DNA from 2 places in the Janthinobacterium salmonicoloratum genome. Region 2 is predicted to be linked to the other one. Evidence: predicted binding sites of a transcription regulator. Region 2 holds the regulator's gene; the other holds the start of a gene.
What was found. Region 2 encodes LexA, which represses DNA repair genes until DNA is damaged. Its sites were predicted from a motif close to ACTGTATNNNNATACAGT; they were not measured.
Positions count from the first base shown of each region.

Region 1: a site for LexA is predicted at 4,422-4,439, ahead of ACQ4WY_RS11035 (DNA topoisomerase IV subunit B). Genes of this name have one in related genera too.

Region 1 is NZ_JBNYXV010000001.1:2,375,733-2,383,313, reverse strand. It holds gene ACQ4WY_RS11045 (hypothetical protein) at 1-623, opposite strand, end outside; gene ACQ4WY_RS11040 (molecular chaperone HscC) at 636-2,345, opposite strand; gene ACQ4WY_RS11035 (DNA topoisomerase IV subunit B) at 2,345-4,342, opposite strand; gene kdpF (K(+)-transporting ATPase subunit F) at 4,806-4,895, shown strand; gene kdpA (potassium-transporting ATPase subunit KdpA) at 4,895-6,700, shown strand; gene kdpB (potassium-transporting ATPase subunit KdpB) at 6,710-7,581, shown strand, end outside.
Region 2 is NZ_JBNYXV010000001.1:1,595,368-1,602,948, forward strand. It holds gene ACQ4WY_RS07395 (MBL fold metallo-hydrolase) at 13-909, shown strand; gene ACQ4WY_RS07400 (inorganic phosphate transporter) at 956-1,966, opposite strand; gene ACQ4WY_RS07405 (DUF47 domain-containing protein) at 2,009-2,635, opposite strand; gene ACQ4WY_RS07410 (replicative DNA helicase) at 2,727-4,112, opposite strand; gene rplI (50S ribosomal protein L9) at 4,248-4,703, opposite strand; gene rpsR (30S ribosomal protein S18) at 4,731-5,021, opposite strand; gene priB (primosomal replication protein N) at 5,037-5,345, opposite strand; gene rpsF (30S ribosomal protein S6) at 5,366-5,755, opposite strand; gene lexA (transcriptional repressor LexA) at 6,031-6,678, shown strand; gene ACQ4WY_RS07440 (tetratricopeptide repeat protein) at 6,750-7,523, opposite strand.

The DNA.
Region 1 (7,581 bases), 780 kb from region 2:
ACCAGGTCCGCATGGCTGCGCGCCAGGTAGGAAAAATCGCGGTCCCAGCCCAGTTGCTCGAATAGGGCCTGGCGCAGCGACAGGTCATAGCCGGCGCTGGCGCAATAGCGCAGCGCGCACAGGTCGAATTCCTCGCGCACGTCGAGGTTCAGCATGGCGTCGTCCTGCAGCATGTGGGCCAGCACATCGCCGGCATCGGCGTGCCGCGTCAGCGCCAGGCAGCCTTGCCACAGGTTGGACGCTTCCTGCGCCGGATCGATGACGACCAAGCCCCATTGTTCCTGCGGCGGTGCGGGCTCTTGGGCAATGACGCCCCACAATTCCGTGCTTGTGTCTTGCACGGCGTCGTCGATGACGCCCCACAGGTCGGCCGGTTCCATGGTGGGCGCTTCTGGCGCTTCTGCTTCGGCCGCCACCGCTTGTGGTTCCGGCAACTCCGCGGCAAACAGGTGCGCATGGCGCAGCGCGTACTCATACGCTTCGCGCAGTTCCTGGAAGGCGGCCGGATCGTCTTCGGGACGCGTCACCTTCAAGCGCTTCGCATACGCGCGCTTGAGGGCGCGCTCGTCGCCGGTCGGCTCCGTGCCCAGGATTGCCCACAGGCTGCGCTGTCCGCTGTGCATGCCGCCGTCCATTTACAGGAAGCTCTCGCTCTCGACCTGGCGCAACACGTCGTCGAGCGCCTGGCGCGCCTTGCGGATGGTGTTCGGGTCCTGCGTTTCCAGCGCGGCCTGGAAATTGGCCGTGTGCGCCGCCAGGTACTGGCGTACGTCGCCCAGCGACTGTTCGTACAGCCGGTCGGCGCGCGTGACCAGGGTGCGGTTTTCCATCTGCTCGCGCGGGTGGATCTTCAGGTCGGCCAATTCCGCAAAGCGCTGCTCGATCTGTTCCGGCGTCATCACGCCCGCGTTGTCGCTGATGATCATCTTGTGGCGTTCTTGCGTGGCCAGCACCGTTACTTCCGCTTCCAGCACGCCGCTGACGTCGTAGGTGAAGCGCACGTCGATGCCGATCTCGCCTGCTTTTTTCGCGGGTATCGGGAAGCTGATCTTGCCGAGGAAGACGTTGTCGGCCACCAGGCGCGATTCGCCCTGGAAGATCGCCACGTTGATTTCCTTCTGGTTGTCGTGGATGGTGGTGATGTTTTCCGTGCGCGAGACGGGCACCACGGAGTTGCGCTCGATGATGGGCAGGTAATGCCCGCCCTCATACTGGTTCGGGCCAATCTGGCGCGAAATCGAAATGCCCAGCGAATATGGCGCCACGTCCGTCATGACCACTTCGTCGAGGGCCGCATCGCGCATCTTGAGGCCCGCCTGCACGGCGGCGCCCAGCGCCACGGCTTCGTCCGGGTCCAGGTGGATGGCGGGGAAGCGGCCGAACATGCGCGACACGAGCTTGCGCACCAGCGGCATGCGCGTGGCGCCGCCGGCCAGCACCACTTCATCGAGTTCCGCGGCGCGGATGGTGGCGTCGCGCAGCGCCCGTTCCACGGGCAGGCGCAGGCGGGCCAGCAGGGGCTCGCACAGCTGCGCCAGTTTGTCTTCGCTGATCTCCCAGCTGTATTCCTTGTCCTGGTAGCGCGTGGCCATGCGTACGGATGGCTGGTCCGACAGCAGGCGTTTGACGCGCTCGGCCTCATCGCGCAGCAACTGCTGCTGGCGCGGATCGAACAGGCGGTTGCCGGCCGCGTCGCGCAAGCCGCTGCCTTCCAGGAAGGCGTCGACCAGCACCGTGACGAAGTCTTCGCCGCCGAGGAAATTGTCGCCGGCCGAGGCGCGCACTTCCATCACGCCTTCGAACAGTTCCAGGATCGACACGTCGAACGTGCCGCCGCCCAGGTCGAAGACGAGGAATTTGCTTTCCTGTTCCTTGTCGCGGATGCCGTAGGCCAGCGCGGCGGCCGTCGGTTCGTTCAGCAGCCGCTCCACGCGCAAGCCCGCCAGCTGGCCGGCGATGCGCGTGGCCTTGCGCTGGGCGTCGCTGAAATACGCGGGCACGGTGATGATGGCTTCCTCGACCTTCTGGCCCAGGAAGGCTTCGGCATCTTCCTTCAGCGCGCGCAGCACCATCGACGACAGTTCTTCCGGACGGAATTGCTGCGTGCCGAGGGTGATCTTCTTTTCGCTGCCCATGTAGCGCTTGAAGACGGCCGCCGTCAGTTGCGGGTGCGTCTGCAGGCGCTCGCGCGCGGCGCGGCCCACCAGTACGGTGCCGTCGTCATCGATGCTGACGCACGACGGCGTCAGGTGTTCACCGAGCGCATTCGGGATGATGGAAGCCTTGCCGTCGCGCCAGATGGCGACCAGGCTGTTGGTGGTGCCCAGGTCGATACCGATGATCATCAGATATCCGCCTCCGCCTCATTGCCGTGTTCCTCGATCCAGGCGCGGCGTCCTGCCGCTTCGCCTTTGCCCATCAACATATTGAAGCGGGAAGCCGAGGCCATGTGATCGACTTCACCGAGCGTGACGGGCAGCAGGCGGCGCGTGTCCGGGTTCATCGTCGTTTCCCACAGCTGCTCGGCGTTCATCTCGCCCAGGCCCTTGAAGCGCGAGATCGACCAGGCGCCCTGTTTCACGCCTTCCTTGCGCAGCTTGTCCTCGATGGCGACCAGTTCGCCGTCGTCGAGCGCGTAGATTTTCTGCATCGGCTTCTTGCCGCGTGCCGGCGCGTCCACGCGGTACAAAGGCGGGCGGGCGATGCAGATGTGGCCCTTGTTGATCAGGGCCGGGAAGTGCTTGAAGAAGAGCGTCAGCAGCAGTACCTGGATATGCGAGCCGTCCACGTCCGCGTCCGACAGGATGCAGATCTTGCCATAGCGCAGACCGGACAGGTCGGGCGAGTCGCCCACGCTGTGCGGGTCGACGCCGATGGCGACCGCAATGTCGTGGATCTCGTTATTGGCGAACAGGCGGTCGCGGTCCGTCTCCCACGAGTTCAAGACCTTGCCGCGCAGGGGCAAAATCGCCTGGAATTCCTTGTCGCGGCCCATCTTGGCCGAACCGCCCGCCGAGTCGCCCTCGACGAGGAACAGTTCATTGCGCGTGATGTCCGACGATTCGCAGTCGGTCAGCTTGCCCGGCAAGACGGCCACGCCCGAGGATTTTTTCTTTTCCACTTTTTGCAGCGAACGCTGGCGCGACTGCGCCTGCTTGATCACCAGCTCGGCCAGCTTCTTGCCGTAGTCGACGTGCTGGTTCAGCCACAGTTCCAGCGGCGGCTTGGTGAAGGTCGAAACGAGTCGCACGGCGTCGCGCGAGTTCAGGCGTTCCTTGATCTGGCCCTGGAATTGCGGGTCCAGCACTTTCGCCGACAGCACGAAGGAAGCGCGCGCGAACACGTCTTCCGGCAGCAGCTTCACGCCTTTCGGCAGCAGCGAGTGCATTTCGACGAAGTTTTTCACGGCGCCGAACAGGCCGTCGCGCAAGCCCGATTCGTGCGTGCCGCCATTCGAGGTGGGAATCAGGTTGACATACGATTCGCGCACGATGGCGCCTTCTTCCGTCCACGCCACCACCCAGGCCGCGCCTTCGCCTTCGGCAAAGCCTTCCGAGTCTGGGCCCGCGTACTGTGCGCCTTCGAACAGGGGAATCAGGGTTTCGCCATTCGATACCTGCGCCAGCGTTTCGGTCAGGTAACCGCGCAAGCCTTCCGCGTACTGCCAGGTCTGCGTGTCGCCGGTTTTCGCGTTGGTCAGGGTGACGGTCACGCCAGGCAGCAGCACGGCTTTCGAGCGCAGCAGGCGTTGCAGTTCGGTTTGCGAGATGTTGGGCGAATCAAAGTATTTTGCATCGGGCCAGGCCGTGACGCGCGTGCCCGACTTCTTGCCGTCGCGCGGAGCGGGGCGGGAATTCAGGGGCTCGATCACGTCGCCATTGGCAAACACCATGTGATGCAAGCCGTTGCCGTCGCTTTCCTTGCGCCAGACGGTGATTTCCAGGCGCGTCGACAGCGCATTGGTGACGGACACGCCGACGCCGTGCAAGCCGCCCGAGAACGCGTAGGCGCCGCCCGAGCCCTTGTCGAACTTGCCGCCCGCGTGCAGCCGTGTAAACACGATTTCCACCGTCGGCACGCCTTCTTCCGGGTGCAGGCCGACGGGAATGCCGCGGCCATTGTCTTCGACGGTGATGCTGCCATCCGTGTTTTGCGTCACGGCGATATGCGTGCAATGACCGCCCAGCGCCTCGTCGGAGGCATTGTCGATCACTTCCTGAATGATGTGCAGCGGATTTTCAGTGCGGGTGTACATCCCCGGGCGCTGCTTGACGGGTTCCAGTCCTTTCAGGACACGGATGGATGATTCGCTGTAGTCGGATGCTGGTTTTTTAGTGGCCATACGTGTTCAAGCTTAGTAAAGACAGTGGTTGGAACGCCAGGCCAGGGCACTGCGGGGCGCAATGACAGCGGCGGCGATAACTGTATGAATATACAGTATATCCCGTCCAGCGTCACTGGGGGAGGGCAGTGCGGCAGGCTTGGCGTCCTTGTGCGGACGCTCGCGCATTCTATCTTGTCCCGCGAGCAATAGCGCTACTCCAGGGCAATAACGGTGCGCTGTGCGTGGGGTTTTGCGCCCATTGTGAAGGATTTTATGCGGTAAAGCCCCCGTTTTTACATCTTGTTTACAGCTGCCTCCCCAGTCTTTACGAATTTTTTAGACCCTTTTGGCTAATCTGCTCACTATCAAAACAAACCTGTGTGAGGGTGGGAATGGATCTCGTGTATCTCGGCTTGATTGCCGTGTTTTTCGTCGTGGCGGCCGGCTTTGCCGTCGCCTGCGACAAATTAGGGAGCGTCAAATGAACGCGTTTTATGTGCTGGGCGCCGTGGTCTCGGCTGGCCTGCTCGTGTACCTGCTGGTGGCGCTGCTGAAGGCGGAGGAACTGTGATGACGACGCAATCGATACTGTTATTGGTGGCCTTCCTGGCCGTGCTGCTGGCCGCCGGCTATCCGCTGGGCCTGTACATGGCCAGGGTGGCTGGCGATGGCCCCGTGCGCGGCCTGGGCTGGCTGCAAAAGCTGGAAAACCTGCTGTACCGCTGGTCCGGCCTTCCCGCCGACAAGGCCATGGGCTGGAAAAGCTATGCCATCGCCCTGATCGTCTTCAATACCGTGGGCGCCGTCTTCGTGTACGGCCTGCAGCGCCTGCAAGGCTTCTTGCCCTTGAATCCCCAAGGTCTCGGCGCTGTCAGCCCCGATTCCTCGTTCAATACCACCGTCAGCTTCGTCGCCAATACCAACTGGCAGGGCTACGGCGGCGAACAGACCATGAGCTACCTGACCCAGATGCTGGGCCTGGCCTGCCAGAACTTCTTTTCGGCGGCCACCGGCATCGCCGTGATCTTTGCGCTGGTGCGCGGCTTCGCTTCGCGCTCGGGTAAATCGATCGGTAATTTCTGGGTCGACCTGGTGCGCTCGACCCTGTACATCCTGCTGCCGCTGTCCTTGGCCCTGTCCGTCGTCTTCATGGGCGAAGGCATGATCCAGAATTTTTCCGCCTACAAGGAAGTGTCCCTGCTCGATCACGTAGCGTATGAAACGCCGAAAGTGACGACTGACGGCCAGCCCGTGCTGGACGCCGCCGGTAAACCCGTGATGGAAGCGCAAGTGGCGACAACGCAGACGATCGCCATGGGCCCCGTCGCGTCGCAGGAATCGATCAAGCTGCTGGGTACGAATGGCGGCGGCTTCTTCAATGCCAATTCCTCGCACCCGTATGAAAATCCGACCGTGCTGTCGAACTTCCTGCAGATGCTGGCCATCTTCATCATTCCCGCCGGCCTGTGCTTCACGTTCGGCCGCATGGTGGGCGACATGCGCCAGGGTTGGGCCGTGCTGGCCGCCATGACCCTGATCTTTGTCGTCATGACGGCCGGCGTGATGAGCGCCGAGCAGCAAGCCAGCCCCGCCTTGCAAGCGCTGGGCGTGGACCAGCAAGCCAGCAGCCTGCAATCGGGCGGCAATATGGAAGGCAAGGAAACGCGCTTCGGCATCAGCTCCTCGACCCTGTTCGCGGCGGTGACGACGGCGGCATCGTGCGGCGCCGTCAATTCCATGCACGACTCTTACATGCCTTTGGGCGGCATGGTGCCGCTGCTGCTGATGCAGTTCGGCGAAGTGGTGTTCGGCGGCGTGGGCACGGGCTTGTACGGCATGCTGATGTTCGCCATCCTGGCCGTCTTCATCGCCGGCCTGATGATCGGCCGCACGCCTGAATACCTGGGCAAGAAAATCCAGGCCTACGAAATGAAAATGGTGTCGCTGGCCATCCTGGTCACGCCAGCCCTGGTCTTGACGGGCACGGCGATCGCCGTGATGGTCGAACCAGGTACGGTCGGCGTGGCCAATCCGGGCGCGCATGGTTTTTCTGAAATCCTGTACGCCTTCACGTCGGCCGCCAACAACAACGGCAGCGCGTTTGCCGGCCTGTCCGCCAATACGCCGTTCTATAACGTGATGCTGGCGATCGCCATGTGGTTCGGCCGCTTCGGCGTGATCGTGCCCGTGCTGGCGGTGGCCGGTTCGCTGGCGGCCAAGCAGCGCCTGTCGGCCAATGCCGGCACCATGCCCACGCACGGTCCCATGTTCATCGGCCTGCTGATCGGCGTCGTCGTGCTGGTCGGTGTATTGAATTACGTTCCCGCGCTGGCCCTGGGCCCGATCGTCGAACACCTGCAACTTTTTACAAAATAAGAGGCTACCATGTCACGCACAAGCCTGACCTTGTTCGATTCCGCACTGATCGGCCCCGCCATCGTCGATGCGTTCAAAAAACTCGACCCCCGCACGCAGTGGCGCAGCCCTGTGATGTTCGTCGTCTATGTCGGCAGCATCATCACGACCCTGCTGGCCATCCAGGCCCTGAACGGCCAGGGCGAAGCGCCATTCGGCTTCATCGTCGCCGTCGCCGTGTGGCTGTGGTTTACCGTGCTGTTCGCGAATTTCGCAGAAGCGCTGGCCGAGGGCCGCAGCAAGGCGCAGGCGGCCTCGCTGCGTGCTCTCAAGCAAACGGTGATGGCAAAGAAAATGCAAACGCCGAAGTACGGCACTTCCTGGTTGCCCACGCCGGCCACCGACCTGCGCAAGGGCATGACTGTGCTGGTCGAGGCGGGTGACGTGATTCCCGCCGACGGCGAAGTGACGGCCGGCGTGGCCTCCGTCGACGAAAGCGCCATCACGGGCGAATCGGCGCCCGTCATCCGCGAGTCGGGCGGCGACTTTTCCGCCGTCACGGGCGGCACCCGCGTGCTGTCGGACTGGCTGCTGGTGCGCGTCTCCGTCAACCCCGGCGAAGCCTTCATCGACCGCATGATCGCCATGGTCGAAGGCGCCAAGCGCCAGAAGACGCCGAACGAGATCGCCCTGACGATTTTGCTCGTCGCCCTGTCGATCGTGTTCCTGATCGTCACCGTGACCTTGCTGCCGTATTCCTTGTTCTCCGTGGCGGCGGCCGGCAGCGGCACGCCGGTGACGATTACCGTGCTGATCGCGCTACTTGTGTGTCTGATTCCGACCACCATCGGCGGTCTGTTGTCCGCTATCGGCGTGGCCGGCATGAGCCGCATGATGCAGGC
Region 2 (7,581 bases):
ACAAGGTACTGAATGAAATTCACGTTCAGGGGCGTGCGCGGCTCCATCCCCTCTCCCGGCCCGCGCACGGCGCGCTATGGCGGCAACACCACATGCATCGAAGTGCGCACCGACAACGATAGCCTGATCATTCTCGATGCGGGTAGCGGCATCTTCTCGCTGGCGCAGCAACTGCCGCCGGGCGAGCCCGTTGACGCACACGTCTTCATCACGCACAGCCACTGGGACCACATCCACGGCCTGCCCATGTTTTCGCCCCTGTTCGTGGCCGGTAACCGCATGCGCCTGTACGGCGCCCACGATGCGGCCGCCGGACGCGGCATCGAGCACGTGATGGCGGTGCAGCTGCAAAACAGCTATTTCCCTGTCAGCGAAGCGGCCATGGCGGCCTGCATCGAGTACCGCACGCTGGCGCCCGGCGAAGCCGTCGAGGTGGGTGGCGCGCGCGTGCGCAGCGCGGAAATGAACCACCCTGTCGTCAACCTCGGCTACCGCATCGACTGCGGCGGCGCCGCGCTATTTTTCAGCGGCGACCATGAACCGTTCTACAACCTGCATGCGCCCGGCCATGCCGAGCATGCAGCCTGCGCGGCGCGCAATGCGCAGCGCCAGGCCGGCATCGACGCGGTGGTCGCCGGCGTCGACGCGCTGATCATGGATTGCTCCTACACGCGCGAGGAATACCCAGGCAAGCAGGGCTGGGGCCACGGCACCTTCGACGCCGCCTTCGACCTGGCCCTGCGCTGCGGCGCGCGGCGCCTGTACTGCACCCACCACGAACCGACCCGCAGCGACGAGCAGCTCGAAGCCGTGTTTGCCGACGTGATGGGCCGCTATGCGAGCCGCCTGGACGGCCTGCAGGTATTCCTCGCCTACGAGGGGCTGACGGTGGAACTGGCCGGCGCATAAAAAAAGGGAGCCGCAAGGCTCCCTTTTTACTGGCGTTGGCTATCCATTACATGATGTGGTGGCCAATCCACCAGGCGACTGCTGCGACGAAGGCCGAAGCAGGAATCGTGAAGATCCAGGCCCAGACGATATTGCCCGCCACGCCCCAGCGCACGGCCGACATTTTTTGCGACGAGCCGACGCCGACGATGGCGCCCGTGATGGTGTGCGTGGTCGACACGGGAATGCCCAGCGCCGTCGAGACGAACAGGGTGATCGCGCCACCGGTTTCGGCGCAGAAGCCACCCACCGGTTTGAGCTTGGTGATCTTCTGGCCCATGGTCTTGACGATGCGCCAGCCACCGAACAGGGTGCCGAAGCTGATGGCCGTGTAGCACGAGATGATGACCCACATCGGCGGCATGGCGTCAGCCGCACTGGAGTAGCCGGCGGCGATCAGCAGCATCCAGATGATGCCGATGGTTTTTTGCGCATCGTTGCCGCCGTGACCCAGGCTGTAGGCGGCCGCCGATACCAGTTGCAAACGGCGGAACCACTTGTCGACCTTGCGCGGCGTCGAACGCACAAAAATCCACGACACGAGCAGCATCATGATCGAGCCAAATACAAAGCCCAGTACGGGTGCGATCACGATGAAGGCCACCGTTTTCCACAAGCCGGCCGCGACCAGCGCGCCCGTGCCCGACTTGGCGACGGCTGCGCCCACCAGGCCGCCGATCAGGGCGTGCGAGGACGACGAAGGAATCCCGTAGTACCAGGTAAACAAATTCCAGAAGATGGCGCCCATCAGCGCGCCGAAGATCACGTACTGGTCGATCACCGCCGGGTCAATCGTGCCCTTGCCCACCGTGGCGGCCACGGTCAGCTGGTGGAACACGAAGATGGCGACGAAGTTGAACGTGGCGGCCATGGCAACCGCGGTCTGCGGTTTCAATACGCCCGTCGAGACCACCGTGGCGATCGCGTTGGCGGCATCGTGGAAGCCGTTCATGAAGTCAAACAGCAGTGCGAGGACGATCAACAGGCCTAGCACGTAGATGCTGATTTGTATGGTCATTGTAGTTTCTTTTCTGATTCTGGTTCAGGACAGGCCCAACGCTTACGCGTTTTCGACGATGATGCCTTCGATAATATTGGACACATCTTCGCAACGGTCGGTCACGGTTTCCAGAATTTCGTAGATCGCTTTCATCTTGATCAGATTGCGCACGTCCGGTTCGTCGCGGAACAGTTTGGACATGGCGGCGCGCATCACGTGATCGGCGTCCGATTCCAGGCGGTCGATCTCTTCGCAGATGGCGACAATCTTGCGCGAGTTGTCCATGTTGTGCAGCATGGCGACGGCGTCGCGCACTTTCTCGGTACAGGCCAGCACCAGTTCGGCCAGGCGCTTGGCTTCCGGCGTGACGGCTTTCAGGTCGTACAGCGAGACAGTTTGCGCCGCATCTTCCAGCAGGTCGAGGATGTCGTCCTGGCGCGTGATCAGCTGATGGATGTCGTCACGGTCGATCGGCGTGATGAAGGTCTTGTGCAGCATTTCCACGGTGGCGTAGGTGACTTTGTCCGCCTGTTTCTCGATGCTTTCGATCGCATGCACGCGGTTTTCCAGGTCGTCGAAATTGGTCATCAGGCCGAGCATCTCTTTCGCGCCCTTCACGCACAGTTCCGCGTGCTGGTTAAACAATTCAAAAAACTTGCCCTCAGTGGGCATCAAGCGTCCAAACATGTCATTCTCCGTTAAGCATTGAGTCGTGTTATTTACTACAGAAAGCCGCCCCGTATGAGGGGGCGGCCAATGGAATATCAGTGCTGCTGTGTTAGTCGCCTTGGTAAAGCGCCAGGCCACCACTGTAATTGCCAAATTTGGTGTACTGCCCCATGAAGGTGAGGCGGATGCTGCCGATTGGACCGTTACGTTGTTTACCGATGATGATTTCGGCCGTTCCCTTGTCTGGCGAGTCGGGGTTATACACCTCGTCGCGGTAAATGAACAGGATCACGTCGGCATCCTGCTCAATAGCACCCGATTCACGCAAGTCGGACATGACAGGACGTTTGTTCGGGCGTTGCTCCAGCGAGCGGTTCAACTGCGACAGCGCGATCACGGGGCAACCAAGTTCTTTCGCCAGGCCTTTCAAGCCCCGTGAAATCTCGGAAATCTCCGTGGCGCGGTTGTCGCCCGGAGTATTGGCCGACATCAGCTGCAAGTAATCGACGATGATCAGGCCCAGCTTGCCGCATTGACGCGACAAGCGGCGCGAGCGGGCGCGCAATTCGATGGAATTCAAGGCCGGCGTTTCATCGATGTACAACTGCGCGTCGTTCATCTTTTGAATCGCATTCGTCAGGCGCGGCCAGTCTTCGTCGTTCAGGCGGCCCGTGCGCAGACGGTGCTGGTCGAGCTGTCCGACGGAGCCGAGCATACGCATGGCCAGCTGGGCGCCGCCCATCTCCATCGAGAACACGGCCACGGGCAAGCCGCTGTCGATGGCCACGTTTTCGCCGATGTTGACGGAAAACGCCGTCTTGCCCATCGATGGACGGCCCGCCACGATCACCAGGTCGCCCGGCTGCAGACCGGAGGTCATGCGGTCGAGGTCGATGAAACCGGTGGGCACGCCCGTGATTTCACTCTGGTTGTCGCGGCTGTACAGTTCGTCGATGCGCTCGACTACTTGCGTCAGCAGGGGCTGGATGGCGGTCCAGCCCTGGGCGCCGCGCGCGCCTTCTTCGGCGATGGCGAAAATCTTCGATTCGGCCTCGTCAAGCATCTGCTTGACTTCCTTGCCTTGCGGGCTGAAGGCCGTGCCGGAGATATCGTCGGCGACGGTAATGAGTTTACGCAGCACGCCGCGGTCGCGCACGATCTCGGCGTAACGCCGGATGTTCGCAGCCGATGGCGTGTTTTGCGCCATGGCGTTCAGGTAAGCGAGTCCGCCCACATCATCGGCCTTGCCGAGCTGGGTCAGGGTTTCAAAAACAGTAATGACATCGGCTGGCTTGGAAGCGTTAACCATCTTGACGATTTGCTCGAAGATGATGCGATGGTCATAGCGATAGAAATCCTCCGCATGCATGAAGTCGGCGATGCGGTCATACGCGGCATTGTCGCGCAGCAGACCACCGATAACGGATTGTTCTGCTTCGATCGAATGCGGCGGAATACGGAGGGAATCCAGTTGCGGATCAGAGGGGGCGTTCATGGCGCGAATTATACCCGCTTCGGCGTGCTGGCAAAAATAAAGGGCTGAAATTGAGCGAAAAAAAGGCCACAAAAAAGCCGGGCGAACCCGGCTTTTCATAGTGCGGCAGCGCTTGCGGGCCAGGCCCGCAGACGATTACGCGTTCGCGTCTGGAACGACAGCGATAACAACTTCCACGACCACGTCGGTGTGCAGAGCAACCGAAACGTTGTGCTCGCCAACGATCTTCAGCGGGCCGGTAGGCATGCGGATTTGTGCTTTTTCAACAGCAAAACCTTGCTTGGTCAGCGCTTCAGCGATGTCGAAGTTGGTGACGGAGCCGAACAGACGGCCATCAACACCAGCTTTTTGAGCAACTTGAACGGTCAGACCGCTCAGTTTTTCGCCTTGGGCTTGCGATGCGGCCAGTTTGGCGGCAGCAGCTTTTTCCAGTTCGGCGCGCTTGACTTCGAATTCAGCCACAGCGGTTGCCGTAGCACGACGTGCCAGGCGTTGCGGGATCAGGAAGTTACGTGCGTAACCGTCTTTGACTTTGACGACTTCGCCGAGGTTACCGACGTTAACAACTTTTTCTAACAGAATGATTTGCATAGTTCTTCTCCAGGAATATCTGACCGATTAAGCGTGGTGCAGATCGGTGTATGGCAGCAGCGCGAGGAAGCGAGCGCGCTTGATTGCGGTGTCAACTTGGCGCTGGTAGTGCGCTTTGGTACCGGTCAGGCGTGCTGGCATGATCTTGCCGTTTTCTTGGACGAAGTCTTTCAGCGTGTCGACGTCTTTGTAGTCGACTTGCTCAACGTGAGCTGCGGTGAAGCGGCAGAACTTCTTGCGTTTGAACAACGGGTTTTGCTGTTTGCGTTTTTCTTTAAGCTTGAGCTTATTTTTGTCGAACTTTTTACCGAATGCCATGTCAGGCTCCTGTATCTAAAATGCGCTAGTCGGGGTGACTGCACTAAAATCAATGATGTGAAACACCAAACTCTTGCTGTTGCGGCTCTTCCTGGCCAGGAAACCCGTGAACTGATATACCCCGCCCAAGCTTGCCTGACTGAACCGGCCTGAGATTTCGCCAGCGGCTAGCGCGGCAACATCAAACTCGGTCAAACGGGCAATCCCTGCTTCCATCTGCTGCGAACTGTGTTGCAATACTGCATTCACAATCGGCAGCCCTGCCGGGGTATAGCGCAATATTTCGCGCTCGGCAATGATGGCGGTTACTTGTAGCTGGTTCAGCGCACGATCCTGGTCAAGAATTAAGCTGCTGCTGCGGCTGGAGCGGCTGCTGGTGCTTCGGTGCGGTGGCTTTTGGCCGCGTCTTCGCGTTGTACCGATTTCATCATCGGCGAAGGAGCTGTTTCAGCTTTCTTCATTTTAACGGTCAGGTGACGCAACACGGCATCATTGAATTTGAATGCTGTTTCCAACTCGACCAGGGTCTCGTTGTCGCATTCGATGTTCAGGCAGATGTAGTGTGCTTTAGGCAGCTTTTGGATCGAGTAAGCCATTTGACGGCGGCCCCAATCTTCCACGCGGTGAACCGAACCGCCGCGGGTGGTTACGCTGGCTTTGTAGCGTTCGATCATCGCGGGCACTTGCTCGCTTTGGTCCGGATGGACGATAAAGACTATTTCATAATGACGCATGCAAACTCCTTCAGGTCGGATTGATAATCGCCCACCCCGGCGTCAAGACGGGTGTGGGAAGGTCAGCCGAAGATTATAACCGCCTTTTGCAAACGTTTCAATCATTCCTTCCACAAGCGCCCGAAAAGCCCCTGCGCCACCATGCTTTCTGCCCACGGACAAGTATTTCTTGCGAAATTCGCCGAAAACACGGAAATCCCCTTGCATAGTGGGCGATACTGTACAAAAATACAGACTGTTCATATAGACAGCATTTTAGTATGCACCCACCGCTCATGATCAAGCTGACAGCACGACAAGAACAAATCCTGAACCTGATCAAGGACGCGATTGAAAACACGGGTTTCCCCCCCACCCGTGCCGAAATCGCCAATGAACTGGGTTTCAAATCAGCAAATGCGGCCGAAGAGCATTTGCAGGCTCTGGCCCGCAAGGGCGCGATCGAGATTTCGCCCGGCACCTCGCGCGGCATCCGCCTGATCGGTGCGGCGGCGAGTGCGGCCGCCGAAGCCCTTGCATCGAAGGTGCCGGCAGCGCTGCTGATGTCGCTGCCCCTGATCGGCCGGGTGGCCGCAGGTTCGCCCATCTTGGCGCAGGAAAACCTGGAAGCGAGCTACAACGTCGACCCGGCCCTGTTCTCGGCCAAGCCCGACTTCCTGCTGAAGGTGCGCGGCTGGTCCATGCGCGACGCCGGCATCATGGATGGCGATTTATTGGCCGTCAAGAAGGTCGACAGCGCCAAGAATGGCCAGATCGTCGTGGCCCGCATCGGCGACGAAGTCACCGTCAAGCGCTACAAGAAAACGGGTTCCGTCATCGAACTGCTGCCGGAAAACCCCGACTTCAAGGTCATCACCGTATCGCCGGAAGATGAATTCGCCCTGGAAGGTTTGGCCGTCGGCCTGATGCGCAGCTGGCATTAGGAGAGAAGGCGCTTGCATCACACATGCGAGCGCTTAATTTCCAACCTATTGACAACATCGGCAAGACCGTCCTACTTGTTTGGCACAGGGCTTGTCACCCATTGCGGCGTGTTCGCACTACGTGAACGATCCAGCTCACTCATTTCATTTTCTGTCTGAATTTTTTTATTCTCAGCCAAGAGGTACTTCTCTGTTCTGGCTTGCCACTCATCGCGCTGCGCCAAGATCTTTTGCGCCAGTTCACGTCCGTCGGCGCTCACCCGCGCATAGGCCACATCCATGCGCAGCTTAGCCTTTTCAAATTCCTGCTCATTCATCAGCGCTTCAATGGCAGATGGAATGGCTTTACCAGGCGGCAAAGAAGCATTCAGTTTACTGACAAAGCTGTTATAGCATGTCATCCAGGCATCAACACTATCGGCCACAGCCCTGATCTGACGCTTGGTTTTGGAGAATTCAGGGATCACCGGAGTGACACACTTCATCTTACTCAAGGCAATATCCTCGCCAGCATATGAATTGACATAGTAATCAATGTCACCTTTTCGCTCGACACGGCTAGCCATAAGGGCCAGCGCAGCATCGGCATTTTTGTTGCCCGCCTTGGATGCCTGCCCAAACCATTGTCCGGCTTGCACGGCATCGACGCCTACTCCCTCACCATATAAATACATCTCACCCAAATGAAATTGAGCCTCCGCATTCCCTGCCTGAGCCAGCTTCTTATATAAATCCAAGGCTTGCGGATAAGCCTTGGATTGCAAGAATTTATTCGCATCCGTCAGATCATCAGCATATACAGCGGAAGAAAATAACAATAAAGCACTAAATACAATTTTTTTCATTCTCACTCTCCAATTAAGAAATAGACACAAATGCTTTAATTACACCTAAATGTAATCT